One region of the Aeromicrobium sp. EU05-FHT14F07 genome, then DNA from elsewhere that is predicted to be linked to it. Evidence: riboswitches for the same ligand, from Rfam matches in the RefSeq annotation. Region 1 holds a riboswitch; the other holds the start of a gene.
The links. A riboswitch is a leader RNA that binds a small molecule or an ion and turns the genes downstream of it on or off. The one in region 1 is predicted to bind thiamine pyrophosphate.
Positions count from the first base shown of each region.

Region 2: linked by a shared signal. The riboswitch ahead of AC3WRM_RS04255 (ECF transporter S component) and the one ahead of thiM (hydroxyethylthiazole kinase) in region 1 are both predicted to bind thiamine pyrophosphate.

Region 1 covers NZ_JBYTCR010000005.1:10,284-19,594, forward strand. Annotated here, with positions in the region: gene ilvD (dihydroxy-acid dehydratase) at 1-647, shown strand, start outside; gene AC3WRM_RS06375 (SDR family NAD(P)-dependent oxidoreductase) at 647-2,098, shown strand; gene AC3WRM_RS06380 (acetolactate synthase large subunit) at 2,977-4,764, shown strand; gene ilvN (acetolactate synthase small subunit) at 4,796-5,329, shown strand; gene ilvC (ketol-acid reductoisomerase) at 5,367-6,392, shown strand; TPP riboswitch at 6,499-6,592, shown strand; gene thiM (hydroxyethylthiazole kinase) at 6,581-7,372, shown strand; gene AC3WRM_RS06400 (thiamine phosphate synthase) at 7,369-8,022, shown strand; gene thiD (bifunctional hydroxymethylpyrimidine kinase/phosphomethylpyrimidine kinase) at 8,019-8,822, shown strand; gene AC3WRM_RS06410 (TenA family protein) at 8,819-9,311, shown strand, end outside.
Region 2 covers NZ_JBYTCR010000003.1:85,731-95,041, reverse strand. Annotated here, with positions in the region: gene AC3WRM_RS04285 (MFS transporter) at 1-947, opposite strand, end outside; gene AC3WRM_RS04280 (NUDIX hydrolase family protein) at 997-1,542, opposite strand; gene AC3WRM_RS04275 (GOLPH3/VPS74 family protein) at 1,595-2,245, opposite strand; gene AC3WRM_RS04270 (ankyrin repeat domain-containing protein) at 2,416-2,814, shown strand; gene AC3WRM_RS04265 (Ig-like domain repeat protein) at 3,034-6,705, shown strand; gene AC3WRM_RS04260 (hypothetical protein) at 6,832-7,230, shown strand; TPP riboswitch at 7,238-7,347, shown strand; gene AC3WRM_RS04255 (ECF transporter S component) at 7,337-7,975, shown strand; gene AC3WRM_RS04250 (ATP-binding cassette domain-containing protein) at 8,062-9,311, shown strand, end outside.

The DNA of each region.
Region 1 (9,311 bases):
TGATGACGGTGACCGGTCGCACCATGGCCGAGAACCTCGCCGACATCGACCTCGGCCTCGACGGCGACATCATCCGCCCGCTCGACGCGCCCATCCACAAGACCGGTGGGCTCACGATCCTGCGCGGCTCCCTCGCACCTGAGGGCGCCGTCGTGAAGAGCGCCGGGTTCGACTCCGACGTCTTCCGGGGCACGGCCCGGGTGTTCGACGGCGAGCGGGCCGCGATGGACGCGCTCGAGGACGGCACGATCACCGCCGGCGACGTCGTGGTCATCCGCAACGAGGGGCCGAAGGGCGGACCGGGCATGCGCGAGATGCTGGCCATCACGGGCGCCATCAAGGGCGCCGGCCTCGGCAAGGACGTCCTGCTGCTCACCGACGGCCGCTTCTCGGGCGGGACCACCGGACTGTGCGTCGGCCACGTCGCCCCCGAGGCTGTCGACGGCGGACCCATCGCGTTCGTGCGCGACGGCGACCCGATCACGCTCGACGTCGCGAACCGCACTCTCGAGGTCGAGATCGACGACGACGAGCTGGAGCGTCGCAAGGTCGGCTGGGAGCCCGCGGCCCCGAAGTACACGTCCGGCGTGCTCGCCAAGTACCGCAAGCTCGTCAGCTCCGCGGCGCACGGCGCCGTCACCGGGTAGTGCCCGACTTCAGCGACGAGGAGCTCGCGACCGCCCTCAAGGTCCTCGGCGAGGCGCAGTTCCTGGGCGAGGACGACGAGGCGTACGTCGCGCTGCGTCGTGCCTGCGGTGCGTTCTACAAGGACGTCAAGAAGCAGCGGCGGCGCGCGGCCCGCGAGGCGACGGCCGCCGCCGACCGCGAGGTCGTCGAGCGCACCGCGACCGGCTCGGCCCAGCGCATCGACGACGAGACGGCGGGCATCGCGCTGACCTCGACGGCGCGCGGCGCCACGGCGGGGGTCCTCCAGGTGCCCCGCGGGTGCTACATCTGCAAGCGCAAGTTCACGCTGGTCGACGCCTTCTACCACCAACTGTGCCCCGAGTGCGCGGCCATGAGCCACGCCAAGCGCGACGCCCGGACCGACCTGACCGGCCGGCGGGCGCTCCTGACGGGGGGACGGGCCAAGATCGGCATGTACATCGCGCTGCGGCTGCTCCGCGACGGTGCGGAGACCACCATCACGACCCGCTTCCCGCGGGACGCGGTGCGACGGTTCGCGAGCCTGCCCGACAGCGCCGACTGGATGCACCGGCTGCGGGTCGTGGGCATCGACCTGCGTGACCCCGCCCAGGTGGTCGGGCTGGCCGACGACCTCGCAGCGCGCGGGCACCTCGACATCATCATCAACAACGCGGCGCAGACGGTCCGGCGCTCGCCGGGCGCCTACGGTCCGCTGGCGGAGGCTGAGAACGTGCCCCTGCCTCCCGGATTGAGCCACGAGACCGGGGGACCGGAGCTCGTCACCTTCGGCCACACGAGCGATCTGCACCCGGCCGCGCTGGTCGGCTCGGTCGAGTCGCACCCCGTGCTGGCCGCCGACGCGGTCACCGCCGACCGGCTCTCCGAGCGGCTCGAAGAGGCGATGACGGCAGGGTCGGCCGACCTCGACCGCATCGACGCCGGCGGGCTCGTGCCCGACGTCGTCGACACCAACAGCTGGGTGCAGACGGTGTCCGAGGTCGACGCCCTCGAGCTCCTCGAGGTCCAGCTCTGCAACCAGACGGCCCCGTTCATCCTCATCAGCCGGCTGCGCCCCTCGCTCGCCGCATCGCCCGCGCGACGGACCTACGTCGTCAACGTCTCGGCGATGGAGGGCCAGTTCTCCCGCCGGTACAAGGGTCCGGGCCACCCGCACACGAACATGAGCAAGGCCGCGCTGAACATGCTCACCCGCACGAGCGCGGGGGAGATGCTCGAGACCGACGGGATCCTCATGACAGCCGTCGACACCGGCTGGATCACCGACGAACGCCCCCACACCACCAAGGTCCGGCTCGCGCAGGAGGGGTTCAAGGCCCCCCTCGACCTCGTCGACGGAGCGGCCCGCGTGTACGACCCGATCGTGCGCGGCGAGGCGGGCGAGGACGTTCACGGCGTCTTCCTCAAGGACTACGCCGTCTCGCCCTGGTGAGGTCGGGACTCGTCCGGCGGGTGCGTCGGTGGGGCTTGTCTCTCGGGTGGGGCTGCGCTGGCGCGGCTTGTCGTGGGTGTGGTCTCCGAAAGGGCCTCGACCGGGCGGCTGGCGGGCCGGTGGGCTGGGTTCTCGGGCTGTGGCTCGCGGTGGACGCAAGATTCTGCGTTTGCGTGTGCCGGCGGTGGGTCTGCCACCTTCTGAGCGCTGTTCAGGTGGCGGATCCACCGCTGACGGGGCCAGGGGTGTGAAGGATTCTTCCTTCTCGTGGAACGGTCCACGAGAAGGAAGAATCCTTCGTCTCCCCAACGCAAAGGGCACCCAAGATTCTGCATTCGCGCGTTCGAGACCGGAGGCTTCTGCGTTCACTACGGGATCCCGTCGCAAACGCAGCATCCTTCGAGTCCCAGCGCACGAACGCAGATCCTTGCGTCCCACAGCGGGAGCCCCAGCCCGAGACCCGAAGCCGACCCACGCTCAGCCGCCCGGTCGAGGCCCTTTCGGAGACCACACCCACGAGAACCCGCAGCAACGCAGCCCTTCCGCCACGAGGAGCCACGCCGACGCAGCCCCACCCGAATAAGAAGCCGCAGCAGCGCAGCCCCACCCGAGCAGTAGCCCCCGTCCGGATGCTGGTACGTCTTGTCTCAGAACTTGACCACGTCGCGCGAGAGGGCGAGACTGTCGAGGTGCTGTTCACCCGCCTTGTCGTAGACGACTGACGCGACGACCCGCCGTCTCGCGTCACCCTCCGTGCGCCATCATTGGCCGGGGGGTTTTTTCATGCGAGGGGACAGGACGCCGTCCGGCGACACGCCGGGGCCGACCAGCACGCAGCACACCCACCGGGCACGACCAGACGAGATGAGGACGAAGCGATGACGGAAGTGGTCACGAGGCCGAGCAGCGACACGCTGACGGGCGCCCAGAGCCTCGTCCGGTCGCTCGAGCACGCCGGTGTCGAGGTCATCTTCGGCATCCCCGGCGGCGCGATCCTCCCCGCCTACGACCCGCTCTTCGACTCGAGCATCCGGCACGTGCTGGTGCGCCACGAGCAGGGCGCGGGCCACGCGGCGCAGGGCTACGCCATGGTCACCGGTCGGGTCGGCGTCTGCATGGCCACCTCCGGCCCCGGCGCGACGAACCTCGTCACGGCCATCGCCGACGCCTACATGGACTCCGTGCCGATCGTCGCGATCACCGGCCAGGTGTCGTCGAGCCTCATCGGCACCGACGGCTTCCAGGAGGCCGACATCCGCGGCATCACGATGCCGATCACCAAGCACAGCTACCTCGTGACCGACCCCGCCGACATCCCCACCGTCGTCGCGGAGGCGTTCCACATCGCCAGCACCGGCCGTCCCGGACCGGTCCTCGTCGACGTCGCGAAGGACGCGCTGCAGGCCACCACGACCTTCCACTGGCCGAACGAGCTCGCGCTGCCGGGCTACCGTCCCACCACGCGCCCCCACGGCAAGCAGGTGCGTGAGGCAGCACGTCTCATCGCCGCCGCGGAGCGCCCGGTGCTCTACGTGGGCGGCGGCGTCATCAAGGCCGACGCCGCGGCCGAGCTGGCGATGCTCGTCGAGCTCACCGGCATCCCGGTCGTCACCACGCTCATGGCGCGCGGCGCGTTCCCCGACAGCCACGAGCTGCACCTCGGCATGCCGGGCATGCACGGCACGGTCGCCGCCGTGGCCGCCCTGCAGAAGTCCGACCTGCTGATCTCGCTCGGCGCCCGCTTCGACGATCGCGTCACCGGCCAGCTGGAGACCTTCGCGCCCGGCGCCAAGGTCATCCACGCCGACATCGACCCCGCCGAGATCGGGAAGAACCGCGAGGTCGACGTGCCCATCGTGGGCGACTGCCGCGAGGTCATCGCCGACCTCGTCGTCACGCTGCGCAAGCAGGCCGACGAGACCGGCACCCAGGGCGACTACAGCGCCTGGCGCCAGCAGATGCTCGCGGTCAAGGGCAAGTTCCCCGTCGCCTACGACACACCCGGCGAGGGCCTCGCGCCCCAGACCGTGATCGAGCGCATCAGCGCCATCGCGGGCCCCGAGGCCACCTACGTCGCAGGCGTCGGCCAGCACCAGATGTGGGCCACGCACTTCATCGACTTCGAGCGCCCGCGCCAGTGGCTCAACTCCGGCGGTGCCGGCACCATGGGCTACTCGGTGCCCGCTGCGATGGGCGCGCAGGTCGGCCTGCCCGGCTCCGTCGTGTGGGCGATCGACGGCGACGGCTGCTTCCAGATGACCAACCAGGAGCTCGCCACCTGCGCGCTCGAGGGCATCCCGATCAAGGTCGCCGTCATCAACAACTCCTCGCTGGGCATGGTGCGCCAGTGGCAGACCCTGTTCTACGAGGGCCGCTACTCCAACACCGACCTCAACACCGGCCCGGAGTCGATCGGCGCGCGCCGCATCCCCGACTTCGTCAAGCTCGCCGACGCGTACGGCTGCGTCGGCCTGCGGTGCGACAGCCCCGACCAGCTCGACGCCACCATCGAGCAGGCCATGGCCATCACCGACCGCCCGGTCGTCATCGACTTCGTGGTCGAGCGCGACGCGATGGTCTGGCCGATGGTCGCCGCCGGCACCAGCAACGACGACATCAAGATCGCGCGCGACCTCGCGCCCGAGTGGGAGGACGAGGACCTGTGAGCGATCGACAGCGAGAGGCCCGGGAGACCGCATGACCACCCAGCACACCCTCAGCGTCCTGGTGGAGAACACGCCCGGCGTGCTCGCGCGCGTCTCGAGCCTGTTCATGCGCCGCGGGTTCAACATCGACTCCCTCGCGGTCGGCCCCACCGAGATCCCCGAGATCTCCCGCATGACGATCGTCGTGAACGTCGACGAGCTGCCGCTGGAGCAGGTCACCAAGCAGCTCAACAAGCTCGTCAACGTCCTCAAGATCGTCGAGCTCGACTCGTCCTCCGCCGTGGAGCGCGAGCTCATGCTCATCAAGGTCCGCACCGACGCCCAGACCCGCGGCCAGGTGCTCGAGACCGTCCAGCTGTTCCGCGCCAAGGTGGTCGACGTGTCCACGGACGCCGTCACCATCGAGGCCACCGGCGACTCCGGCAAGCTCACGGCCATGCTCAACGTGCTCGAGCCGTTCGGCATCCGCGAGATCGCCCAGTCCGGTCGCGTCGCGATCGGACGCGGCGCCCGCTCGATCACCGACCGCACGCTGCGGACGGTGCCGGGCCACCAGAGCGCCTGAACCACCCCGAACCCCACCACGACACAGGAGAAAACCAGTGGCCGAGCTGTTCTACGACGACGACGCAGACCTCAGCATCATCCAGGGCAAGCAGGTGGCCGTCATCGGCTACGGCAGCCAGGGGCACGCGCACGCCCTCAACCTGCGCGACTCGGGCGTCGACGTCCGCATCGGCCTGGCCCCGGGCTCCAAGAGCCGCGAGAAGGCCGAGGCCGAGGGCCTGCGCGTCCTCGACGTCGCCGAGGCCGTGGAGGAGGCCGACGTCATCGTCGTGCTGACCCCGGACCAGGTCCAGCGCCACGTGTACGCCGAGTCGATCGAGCCGAACCTCGTCGACGGCGACGCCCTCGTCTTCGGCCACGGCTTCAACATCCGCTACGGCTACGTCAAGCCCCCGGCCGGCGTCGACGTGCTGCTCGTCGCCCCGAAGGCGCCCGGCCACACCGTGCGCCGCGAGTTCGTCGCCGGACGCGGCATCCCCGACATCATCGCGGTCGAGCAGGACGCCACGCACGGCGCCTGGGACCTCGCCCTGTCCTACGCGAAGGCGATCGGCGGCACCCGCGCCGGCGTCATCAAGACGACCTTCACCGAGGAGACCGAGACCGACCTCTTCGGCGAGCAGGCCGTGCTCTGCGGTGGCATGTCCCACCTCGTGCAGGCCGGGTTCGAGACCCTCACCGAGGCCGGCTACCAGCCGGAGATCGCCTACTTCGAGGTGCTCCACGAGCTCAAGCTCATCGTCGACCTCATGTGGGAGGGCGGCATCGCCAAGCAGCGCTGGAGCATCTCCGACACGGCCGAGTACGGCGACTACGTGTCCGGCCCCCGCGTCATCGACGCCTCGGTCAAGGAGCGCATGCAGGCCGTCCTCGCCGACATCCAGGACGGCACCTTCGCCAAGCGCTTCATCGACGACCAGGACAACGGCGCCGCCGAGTTCCTCGCCCTGCGCGAGCAGGAGGCCCAGCACCCCATCGAGGCCACCGGCAAGGTGCTGCGCTCCCACTTCTCGTGGAAGCAGCAGGATGCCGACTACGTCGAGGGCTCTGCAGCTCGTTGACGGCTCCGGCGTCGGGGCTGCTCGTTGACGCCTCCGGCGTCGGGGCCGCTCGTTGACCCCGACCCCACGAAGGCCCCCGTCCACCGGACGGGGGCCTTCGCTATGGTCGACGTGTCCGGGGTGCCCCGCAGGGGCTGAGATGACACCCGCCGAACCTGATCCGGTTAGCACCGGCGCGAGGGAGACACATGGATCCGACGTCTGCCGTCACGACGGCCCTGCGCGAGCGGACCCCGCTCGTCCAGTGCCTCACGAACTACGTCTCGATGGACCTGGCGGCCAACGTGCTGTCCGCCGCGGGCGCCTCGCCCGCGATGGTCCACGACCCCCACGAGTCCGCCGAGATGGCAGGGCTCGCCGACGCCGTCTGCGTCAACATCGGCACGCCGTCCCCACGGTGGGCCGACGGCATGCGCCTCGCCGCCGAGCGGGCGCACGACGACGCCACGCCGTGGGTGCTCGACCCTGTCGCCGTCGGCGCCACGGCCTACCGCCGCGAGCTCGTCGCCGACCTGCTCCAGCACCGCCCCACCGTCGTGCGGGGCAACGCGGGGGAGGTGCTGACGCTCGCCGGCGCCCTCGGCGGCTCGCGCGGCGTCGACAGCATCGCCAGCGCGCACGACGCGCACGACGCGGCCGTGCTCGTCGCCCGCGAGCACGGCTGCGTCGTCGTGGTGAGCGGCGAGGTCGACGTCGTCACCGACGGCGACCGCACGCTCCACGTGGTCGGCGGCCACCCGTGGATGCCGATGATCACCGCGCTCGGCTGCTCGTCGAGCGCCCTCGTCGCCGCGGCCTGTGCCGTCGTCGACGACCCGCTCGAGGCTGCTGCGGGAGCCATGGGCCTGCTGGCGGCCTCCGGCACCTCGGCGGCCGAGGTCGCGCAGGGTCCGGGCAGCCTGCGGGTCGCGCTGGTCGACCGGCTGGCCGACCCTCACGGGCTGGAGCTCGTCGGACGCGTCCGTCCGGTGCCGGCATGAGGGGCGGGCCCGACCTCCGCCTCTACCTCGTCACGGACCCGTCGTTCGGCGTCGACCTGCGCCGGGTGGTCGTCCCCGCGGTCGAGGGCGGTGTCACCTGCGTGCAGGTCCGCGACAAGCGGGCCTCGCCGGCCCAGGTCCGTGCCCAGGTGATCCTGCTGCGCGAGGCGCTCGCCGGCTCGGGCGTGCCCGTGCTCGCGAACGACCACGTCCTCCCGGAGGCCGACGGGGTGCACGGGGGACGCGCGGACGCCCACCCGACGGTGCTGCGGGCGGCGACCGGCCCCGACGCCGTCGTGGGCTGGTCGGTCGGGACCCTCGAGCAGCTCGACGACGCGGCAGCCCTGGCTGCGTGCACCTACGTGGCCGTGAGTCCCGTCCACGACACGCCCACGAAGGACGACACGGGGCCGCCCCTCGGTCTCGCCGGCGTCGCCTCGGTGGCGGTCCGGGTGGGTGGACGGCTCCCCGTCGTCGGCATCGGCGGCCTGGACGAGACCACGGCGGGGCCGGCCGTGCGCGCGGGGCTCGACGGCGTCGCCGTGGTGCGCGCGGTGGGCGCCGACCCCGACCCGCGGGCCGCCGCCGCTCGGCTGCGTCGGGTCGTCGACGCGGCTCTCGCCGCCCGCCGCGAGGAGGCGTCGGCATGACGGGACGTGAACCGGTGGTGCTGACCGTCGCGGGGTCCGACCCGTCCGGGGGAGCGGGCATCCAGGCCGACCTCAAGACGGCCACGGCCCTCGGCGTGTACGGGGCCAGCGTCGTGACCGCCGTGACCGTGCAGGACACGACCGGCGTGCGCGGGGTGCACGAGGTGCCGCTCGACGTCGTCCGCGGCCAGCTCGAGGCGGTGCTCGAGGACCTCGACGTCCGCGTGGTCAAGGTGGGCATGCTGGGCTCGCCGGAGCTGGTCGAGCTGGTCGCCGAGCTGCTCGCCGACGTGCCCGCGCTCGTCGTCGACCCCGTCATGGTCTCGACGTCCGGCCACCGGCTGCTGCCGCGCGAGGCCGAGGCGGCGGTGCGCGACCTCCTGCTCCCGCGCGCGACCCTGGTGACGCCGAACCTGCCGGAGGCCGCGGTGCTCTCGGGCCTGCCCGCCGCGACCGACCCTGACGCGCTGGCGCGGGCGCTGCTCGCCCTGGGCCCTGGTGCCGTCCTCCTGAAGGGCGGCCACGGCGACGGGCCGGCGAGCGACGACCTGCTCGTCGAGCGTCGCGGCAGCACCTGGTTCCGCGCGCCGCGGATCGACACCCCGCACACCCACGGCACCGGGTGCACGCTCTCGGCCGCGGTCGCGACGAGGCTGGCCCTCGGTGACCCGCTGGTCGAGGCGGTCGGCGCCGCGAAGGCCTACCTCGCAGAGGCGCTGGCGTCGGGTGCGCGCAGGAGCGTCGGGCGCGGCCGGGGACCCGTGGACCACCTCGTCCGTCTGCGGGCGGTGACCTCGTGAGCACCTCGTTCTCCGCACGGGCCTGGGCGCACGTGGCCGACCGCTACGCCGACGTCTGCCGGCACCCGTTCGTCACCGGCCTGGCCGACGGGACGCTGCCCGACTCCGTGTTCGCCCACTACCTGGCCGACGACGCGCACTACCTCGCCGGCTACGCGCGCACGCTCGCGAGGGTCGCGTCGCGGCTCCCCGACGTCGACGACGTCGGCGCCTGGGCCGGCTTCGCGGCAGGCGCCGTCGAGGCCGAGCGGTCGTTGCACGTGGGGGAGCTCGCACGGCGCGACGTCGACCCGGACTCCCACGATCCCTCCGCCGCGTGCCGCGCGTACGTGGGCATGCTCGCCGACCACGCAGCAGGGTCGCCCGTCGAGGTGGCGGTCGCCGCCGTGCTCCCGTGCTTCCGCGTGTACGCGGAGGTGGGGCAGCACCTGGCAGCGACCGCGGCCGACCTCGACTCCCACCCTTACGCCGCGTGGATCCGCACGTACG
Region 2 (9,311 bases), on a different contig from region 1:
TTGTCGGCCACGGTGACGACGCTGGCGACGACGACGAGCACCACCGCGATCGGTGTCGGCTCGAGCAGGCCGAGCGCCAGCATCGCCACGGCGGCGGCGAGTGCGACGACGCGCATCGGACCCATGCGGCTGCCGACCCGGTCGGACCACCACCCGACGCCGACGCGTCCCGCCGACCCGAGCAGCTGGGTGACGGCCACGAGCGCGCCGGCAGCCGGTGCGGACCACCCGCGCTCGGCGATCAGCCAGGTCAGCATGAACGTCCACACGGTGAACTGGGGCACGACGAGCAGGGCCGACGCACCGTGGATGCGCAGGAGCGACGCGTCGCCGGCGTACGGGCTGGCGGTCTCGCCGTCGCGCAGGGCCTCGGCGCGGGCCCGGCGGGGCGGGTCGACGACGAGCACCGCGCAGGCCACGAGGGTGGCGGCGTTGATCGCGGCGATGGTCAGCAGCGTGGTGCGCAGGTCGGTCGCCTCGACGAGCGTCGGGACGAGGACGGCGGCGAGGCCGACGCCGAGCGGCAGCGCGGCCTGGCGGATGCCCATGGCGGTGCCGCGTCGTTCCGGCGGGAACCAGCCCACGACGAGCCGACCGCTGGCGGCGTTGGAGCTGGCGACGCCCACGCCGGCGACGAACCAGCAGGCGGCGAGCGGGAGGTAGCCGTCGGCGAACGCTGCCGCGGCGCTGCCCGCGGTGGTGACGACGAGGCCGAGCGTGAGGGTGAGTCGTTCCCCCCAGCGGTCGACGACGATCCCCCACCCCACGAGCGAGACGGTGGTGCCGAGCAGCGAGGCCGACGCGAGGGCGCCCGCGTGCCCGAGGGTCAGCCCGCGGTCACGGGTGAGGAACGGGATGAGCGCGACGGCCGCGTTGGCGGCGACCGTCCCTGCGACCTGCGCGAGCATGCCGACCCCGAGCATCAGCCATCGGTTCGGGGACGCCACCGTTCCATGGTGGGCCCCCGCCGACGGGGCCGCGCGGTCGGGTCGGATGTCAGTCGAGGGCGCCGACGTGCGCCAGCGCCTGGCGCACGAGGGTGCCGCGGCCGCCCTCCATCTCGTCGAGCACGAGCGGGCTGAGCACCTCCTGCGGCGTCATCCAGGTGAGCTCGAGGGCGTCCTGGCGAGGGTTGCACTCACCGGTGACGGGCACGACGTAGACGAGCGCGACGGCGTGCTGGCGCGAGTCGTGCAGCGGGGTGACGCCGGGGAGCGGGAAGTACTCGGCGACCGTGAACGGGACGATCGAGGCGGGCAGCTGCGGGAAGGCGGTGGGCCCGAGGTCCTTCTCGAGGTTGCGCAGGAGCGCGTCGCGCACCGACTCGCCGTGGGTGACACGACCCGAGACGAAGGTGCGGGTCATCGCCCCGGTCGTGGCGGAGCCGCGGAGCAGCAGGCCGACGTGCTCGACGCGACCGTGGGCGTCGACCCGGACGGGGATGCCCTCCACGTAGAGGATCGGCACCCGGGAGCGGGTCTCCTCGAGGGCGATCTCGGAGAGCCAGCCGGGGTTCGGGTCGGGGGTGCGGACGGACGCCATGGCCACATCCTCCCTCATGGTCCCCGGCGACCGCGCCGCCGAGGTCGCGGCGTCAGGTGTTGATCGCGCCCAGGACGGCACTCGTCCCGATGACGGCGGTCATGGCGTTCTGCGCGTCCTGGATCACCTGGCGGACACCGTCGCTCGCCCAGTCGCCCTCGGCCACGACCTTCGCCCGCGCCTTGGCGGCCTTGACGTCGCGACGGTCCACGACGATGCCGAGGTGGCCGATGGCCAGCAGCAGCCCCACCAGCGGCCCCGTCGTCTCGTCGGCGGGCTGCTGCTGCAGCAGGACGGCGCGCAGCCGCGCGACCAGGTCGTCGCGGTGCACGGGGTCCCCGACGTCGTACCGCTCGAGCAGCAGGCGCCGCTGGCGGCGGAGCGCGCCGGCGGTCTCGAGATCGGCGAGCAGGACCTTGCGCTGTCGGCGGCCGAGGCGGGAGATGGTGCTCTTCGGCGTGAGCCGACCCTGCTGCCAGACCCGCGCGAAGGCGGCCTGCAGCGGCGGGTCGGCCACGGGCGTGCGGTCGACGACCTCGACGCGCGACTTGCGTCCTGCGCCGACCAGCCGCAGTCGTCCGAGCAGCACCAGGTCGATGAGCGCGGCCCCACCCAGCGCGGGCTCGGTCGCCGTCGTCGCGAGCCGCACCCGGCCCGTCCGCGGGTCGGTCGCGACCAGCAGGAGGTCCTTCGCGACGGTCATGGCCCCAGCGTAGGCGCCCGCGCTCCACGACGACGGTCGCTCATGAACCAGCGGCGAACGGGTAAGCGACGGACGGGAGACCCCGGCGGTTTGGCCAAAAGCCGCCGGGGCCGCCCTTCCGAGGCGGGTCGCGGGATGCGCGGACGCCGGCGTCGTCCTACGGTCGCGACATGAGCGCCACCGCCGACGGCTCCCCTCTCGACCCGCGTGCCGTCGAGCTCGCGCAGTCCCTGCTGGACGACGCGAGGGAGGGGCGCACCGAGCGGCTCGTGGCACACGTGGACGCCGGCGTGCCCGTCGACCTGACGGACGCGTCGGGCAACACCGCGCTCATGCTCGCCGCCTACCACGGCCACGCCGACACCGTCGCGGCCCTGGTGCGGCGGGGCGCCGCCGTCGACGCCCTGAACGACCGGGGCCAGAGTCCGCTCGCGGGTGCCGTGTTCAAGGGCGAGGACGACGTCGTGCGCGTGCTCCTCGAGGCCGGCGCCGACCCTGACGCGGGTCACCCGACCGCTCGTCAGACCGCCGAGATGTTCGGGCGCACCGACCTCGTCGGACCCGCCTGACCCTGCTCGCGCTCCGTGCGAGTAGCAGGAGCCGCACTGGTCCGGGGCAGTTTCCTCACATCGTCACGAAATTGTTCGTCGCGGCAACAAACGTAACGTCGTGGGGTCCGCGGACGCGTCCTGCGTGAAACGCGACCCCTCCAGGCTGGGCGCGCGAGCCGTGCCACCCCCTGGGCGCGGTCGCCGAACACGAGGGAGACACCACCTGTGCACGCATCCATGCGACGGGTCGCCGGCGGACTGCTGACCGCCACGCTGACCGCGACCTTCCTGGGAGCCCTGGGCACCACGAGCGCCGTCGGCGCCACCGTGGCGTCGGGCTCCGACTTCAGCGTCGATCGCGCTCCGGGCGGCTATGCCGTCACGCTCGAGCTCGACGCCCCCCTGCCCGTCAAGGACGACGCCCCCACGCTCGTCGTCGACGGCAAGGAGATCGGCATCGCCACCGAGTCGCTGAAGGGCGACACGCTCACCGTGCTGACCAGCGACCCCGCCGTCGCCGACGCGACCAGCGTCGAGGCCGGCTGGGCGAGCCGCAGCGCCTCCGCCAAGGCCGAGCGCACCGGCGAGGTGGCCCAGCCGGAGGAGCTCGCCGACCCCTCCACCCTAGAGACGCTCGACGCGAACCCCGCCTCGACCGGCTCCTACGAGTACACGCAGGCCGACTACGACTTCGGCACGCAGTCCGTCGCACTCGCCAACATCGGCGGCGTGCGCGGCGAGATGCAGGGCCGGCTCTACCTGCCCAAGACGGGCGGGAAGCGCCCCGTCGTCCTGCTGCTGCACGGGCGCCACTCCACCTGCTACGCCGAGGGCAGCTCCAGCGCGTCGCTCGCGTGGCCGTGCTCGGGCACGCGCCCGCTGTCGATCCCGAGCTACGCCGGCTACGACGGCACCGGGCAGGCCCTCGCGAGCCACGGCTACGCCGTCATCTCGATCTCGGCCAACGCCGTGAACGCGAACGACAACCCGCGCTCGCCCGACCAGGGCGCCCAGGCGCGCGGTCAGCTGGTCCTCGACACGCTGTCGCTGCTGCGCGAGGCCGACGCCGGCCAGCCGGTGACGCTGCACGACGACGCCCGCGACCTCGACGTCACCCTCGACGATGCACTGCAGGACCCGCTCACCGCGGCCGACCTGCAGGGCCGCTTCGACCTGTCCGAGGTGGGCCTCATGGGCCACTCGCGCGGTGGTGAGGGCATCACCTCGGCGGCCACGCTGAACGCGGCGCTCGACGAGCCGTTCGGCATCAAGAGCCTGCTGCCGCTCGCGCCGGTCGACTTCGGTCGCATGACGGTGCCGAACGTGCCGCTCAACGTCGTCCTGCCGTACTGCGACGGCGACGTGTCGAACCAGCAGGGTCAGCACATGCTGGACGACTCGCGCTACGCGTTCGACGACGACGCGCTGCGGGCCGCCACCTGGGTCATGGGCGCGAACCACAACTTCTTCAACACCGTCTGGACGCCCGGGAAGTTCCCGGCCGGCGTCAGCGACGACTGGGGCGCCACGTCGACGAACCAGACGTGTGGTCCGGTCCCGGCCGTCGCCGCGACGTCGATCCGCCTGTCGGCCGACGCGCAGTACGACCTGGGCACCGCCTACATGGCCGGCTGGTTCCGGCTGACGCTCGGTGACGAGAAGCAGTTCCTGCCGATGTTCGACGGCTCGGGCACGCGCCCGGAGGTCGTCGGGAACGCCGACGTCCGCACCGTCACGACCGCGCCCTCGTCGGCGCGCTCGACCCTGACGTCGTTCGAGTCGACCAGCTCGCTCGTGCGCACGTCGGGACTGGCCACGGCGCAGCCCTGCGCGAGCCTGGCGGGTCGCACCATCCCGGCCGCGGCTCCCGCCTGCTCGACGCTCGCGTCGTCGCAGGTGCCGCACTGGACGCCCGCCAGCAACGGCGGCAACGTGCCCGCGACACCCGTCACCCGGTTCACCTGGACCGGCGACACGGGTGCCGTGCTGGTGACGGTGCCGAAGGCCAAGCGCGACGCGAGCGGGTTCGACCGGCTGTCGCTGAAGGTGGCCGCCGACGAGACCGTCGTGACCGGCACCGACCTGACCCTCGCGGTCAAGGACGGCTCCGGCGTGACGTGGTCGTCGAAGGTCTCGGCGCTCAACCCGTACGCCCTCGTGCGCATGCCGGCACCCTCGGACTCGACGACGACGGTGCTCAAGAAGATCGTGCTGCAGCAGGTGAACGTGCCGGTCTCGGCGCTGAAGGACGCCGGGCTCGACGTGGCCGACGTGCGGGAGGTGCGGCTGACGGCCGCGACCGGCGCGGACGCCACGACCACCGGCGCGGCGTACCTGTCCGACCTCGCGTGGGAGTCGTCCTCGCTCGGGACGCCCACCGTGAAGAAGGAGAACACCGTCAACGTGTTCGCCACGGCCGTCGAGGAGGGCGCCTCGGCCGGCACCGCCGACGTGGGGGTCTACCTGGCGCAGCCCGCGACCGAGCCGGTCGTCGCGTACGTCAGCGTCCTCGGCTCCACCACGGGCCGCGGCGGCATCGCGATGGAGAAGGTGACCTTCGCGCCAGGCGAGACGTGCAAGGTCGTCACCGGGTCGATCCTCGGCGACAGCCTGGCGTCGACGTCGGCGAGCACGGCGGTCAAGGTCTCGGCGATCAACACCTCCGGTGCCGTCATGGGTGCCAAGGCGTTCGGCTACCTCACGGTCCGTGAGGACGACGGCGTCACCGGCTCGGCCGTGGCACTGCCGCCGGTGGGCGCGCAGGGCGACCCGTGCGAGGAGCTGGCGCACTCGACCGAGGTCGGCGCCGTCACGGTCGACGACCCCACGCCCGCTCCGGGTGGTGCGGTCACGCTGACCGCGTCGGGCTACCGGTCCGGCGAGGGCGTCACGTTCTCGCTCGGCTCGAGCACGCTCGGCACCGCGATCGCCGACCCGTCCGGGGTGGCCGTGCTCAGCGCGACCGTCCCGGCCGACTTCGCCATCGGCGAGGCGGGCGTCAAGGCGGTCGGCGCGGGCTACGGCCTCACGTCGACCGGCTCGCTCGAGGTGCTGACCGAGACGTCCACGGAGCTGGCGATCGACCCGGAGCTCCCGGCGATCAACCAGCCCGTGACGCTGACGGCCACGGTCACGGCCGGCGACGGCGGCACCGTCACCTTCGCCGACGGCGACACGGTGCTCGGCACGTCGGTGGTCGAGAACGGCACGGCCACCCTCGCGGTGCCCGGCTTCAAGGCCGGCTCGCACGAGCTGGTCGCGTCGCTCGCGAAGACGGCGACCGCGCAGGCGTCGCAGTCGGGTGCGGTCTCGTTCACGCTCACCAAGGGTGCCTCGACGATCGCGCTGGTCATGGCGTCGGCGCAGAGCACCTTCGGCTCCCCGTTGGAGGGTGCCGTGGCGGTCGCCGGGGCCGACGAGGGCACGGTGACGGTCACCGTCGCCGGCACGCCCGTGACGGTCGCGCTCGACGCGCAGGGCACGGGACGCTTCCAGCTCCCGGCCACGCTGAAGGTCGGCTCGCACACGGTGAGCGCGGTCTTCGACGGCACGGACGAGGTCGAGGCGAGCGGCACGGCCACGGCCGACGTCACCGTCGTGAAGCGGGCGACGACGACGGTCACGAACGCGACGTCGTCGGTCAAGCGGAGCGCGACGTACCGGGTGCGTGCGACGGTCTCGCCGACCGTGGCGGGCGTCGCCCCGTCGGGCGTGGTGCGGGTGTACGTCAAGGCGCCGGGCGCCAAGTCGTTCACCTGGGCCAAGACGATGCGCCTCTCCGGTGGCACGGTCGTGACCACGCTGAAGGCGCCGAGGACGAAGGGCACGCTGTCCGTCCGCACGGTCTACGCGGGCGACGGCTCCTTCACCGGCAGCACCAGCGCGACGAAGGGGGTGCGCATCCGCTGACCCGCTGAGCGCGCCGACGGGCGTCCGGTCCACCCCGGACCGGGCGCCCGTCGTCCGTCCCGCTCCGTGCCCCGGCGGAGGCTAGTGTCGACGTGACGCAGTCCAGGGGCCGGAGGGGAGCGGGACGTGGGGCGGTTCGGGAGCAGGGTCGCCGACCCGAGGGCGTGGGTCGTGGAGCTCGGCCCCGACGAGGATGCGCTCGCACCGGCGGCCGTCGTCGGGACGGTGCAGGAGGCGTTCGAGCTCCTGAGCGAGGCGCACGCCCGGGCACCCCACCTGCACAACGTGGCCCACGACTGGCCCTTGCGGTCCGGCTCGCCGCTCGCGCCGGGGGAGCGTCGCGGGGTGCACGTCGTGCTCGGCGCCGACGGGACCTGTGAGGTGTTCGACGACGAGGCCGCGGCCGGTGCCGCCGCGCGGCAGGTCGCCGACCGGGCGGACGGCCGTCCTCCCGGCGCCCCGCCCGTGGTGAGCGGGGAGACCGGCACGTGGCTGGTGGCCCTCGACGGCGCCGGTTCCCGCTAGGCTGGTCCCACCACGACAGGGGAGCGCCACGCAGAGGGCGCTGAGAGTGCGGAGAAGCCGCAGACCCTTGAACCTGCTCCGGTTAGCACCGGCGAAGGGAGTCACGATGAGTAGTTCTGCATCCACGCGTCCGTCCACCGACCTGGGGTCGGCGTTCCGGTACCGCACCGTCGACCTCGTCACGATCGCGACGCTCGCCGTCGCCATCGGCGTCACCTTCTGGGTCTGGGGCAAGGCCTACGCCGGCATCAGCGCGCTGGCGGTCTTCTCCTTCCCGCCGTCCCTCGGTCTGCTGGCCGGGCCCTGGCTGCTGGCGGGTGTCGTCGCCGGCCTGATCATCCGCCGCCCGGGTGCCGCGCTCGTGACCGAGCTCGCCGCCGCTGCGGTCTCGGCGCTCGTCCCCGGCGGCACCGAGTGGGGGCTGAGCGTCCTGGCCTCGGGACTCGTGCAGGGCCTGGGCGCCGAGCTCGTCCTCGCGCTGTTCCTGTACCGACGGTTCTCCCTCGGCGTCGCCGTCCTGGCCGGCGCCGGAGCCGGTGCGTTCGGCTCGGTCTACGAGTGGTTCGCCTACTGGGAAGGCGTCTTCTCCGGAACGGACCGCCTGGTCCACCTCGCGTTCTTCGCGCTGTCCGGCGCGGTCGTCGCCGGCGCCGGCGGCTGGCTGCTCGTGCGCGCTTTGGCCCGCGCCGGGGTGCTCGACGCCTTCGGCCCCGGCCGCGAGCTGCACGAGCGGAACGCGGTCTGAGCGACCTCCGGCCAGGTCAGGTCCGCGTCGAGGGCCTGACCTGGCGCCCGCTCGGTCGTCGCCACCCGGTCGTCGCCGGTCTCGACGTGCGCGTCGACCCCGGCGAGCGGGTGATGCTGCTCGGCCCGAGCGGCGCGGGGAAGTCCACGCTGCTCCACGCGCTCGTCGGCGCCCTCGGCACCACGTTGTCGGGCGACCTGACCGGCACGGTCGAGGTCGGCGGGGTCCTCGGCTTCGTCCCCCAGGCACCGGGCGACGCGGTGGTGGCCGAGCGGATCGGCCGCGACGTCGCCTTCGGGCCGGAGAACCGCGCCCTCGCCCGACCGGAGATCTGGGCCCGTGTCGACCGCGCCCTGGCCGACGTCGGCCTGACCTACGGCCGGGAGCACCCGACGGCGGCGCTCTCCGGCGGCGAGCTGCAGCGCCTGGCCCTCGCCGGTGCGCTGGCCGTCGAGCCCGACGTGCTGCTGCTGGACGAGCCGACGTCGATGCTGGACCCCGAGCATGCCGCGTCGGTGCGCGAGGCGGTGCGCACGACTGTCGGCGCCCGCGGTGCCACGCTGCTCGTCGTCGAGCACCGCATGGGTCCGTGGCTCGACCTCGTCGACCGCGTGCTGGTGCTGGGACGCGACGGAGCGCTACTGGCCGACGTCGCGCCCGACGTGCTCGTGCGCGACCACGCCGAGGCCATGGGCCGGCTCGGGCTCTGGATGCCGGGCCTGCCCGCGCCCACGCCCCTGGAGGTCGATCCCCGGCTGGTCGCGCCCGCCTCGCGGGCGACGTCCGTGGTGGCGCAGGACCTCGTCGTCGACCTGACCAGCCGGTCGATGCGCGGCGTCACGCGGACCCGCGCGCTCGACGGGGTGAACGCCCGGCTGGACCCGGGCCGGCTCACGGCCGTCACCGGGCCGAGCGGTGCCGGCAAGTCGACGCTGCTCGCCGCCCTCGGCGGGCTCCTCGAGCCGACGTCGGGGCGGGTGACGCCGTCACGTCACCGGCTCCGCAGCCGCGAGCTCGCCGCGCAGGTCGGCTGGTCGTCCCAGGTCCCCGAGCACGGGTTCGTCGCCGCGACCGTGCGCGAGGAGGTCGCGCTCACCGCCGGCCGGACCGGGCGCACCGTCGACGTCGACGCCCTGCTGGACGTCGTCGGCCTGGGTGCGCTGGCGTCCACGCACCCGTTCCGGCTCTCGGGCGGCGAGCAGCGACGGGTCTCGATGCTGACGGCCGTCGCCCACCGTCCGGAGGTCGTGCTGCTCGACGAGCCGACCGTGGGTCAGGACCGGGACACGTGGGCGGCCGTGGTCGGGCTCGCGCTCGCCGCGGCGGGCGAGGGCGC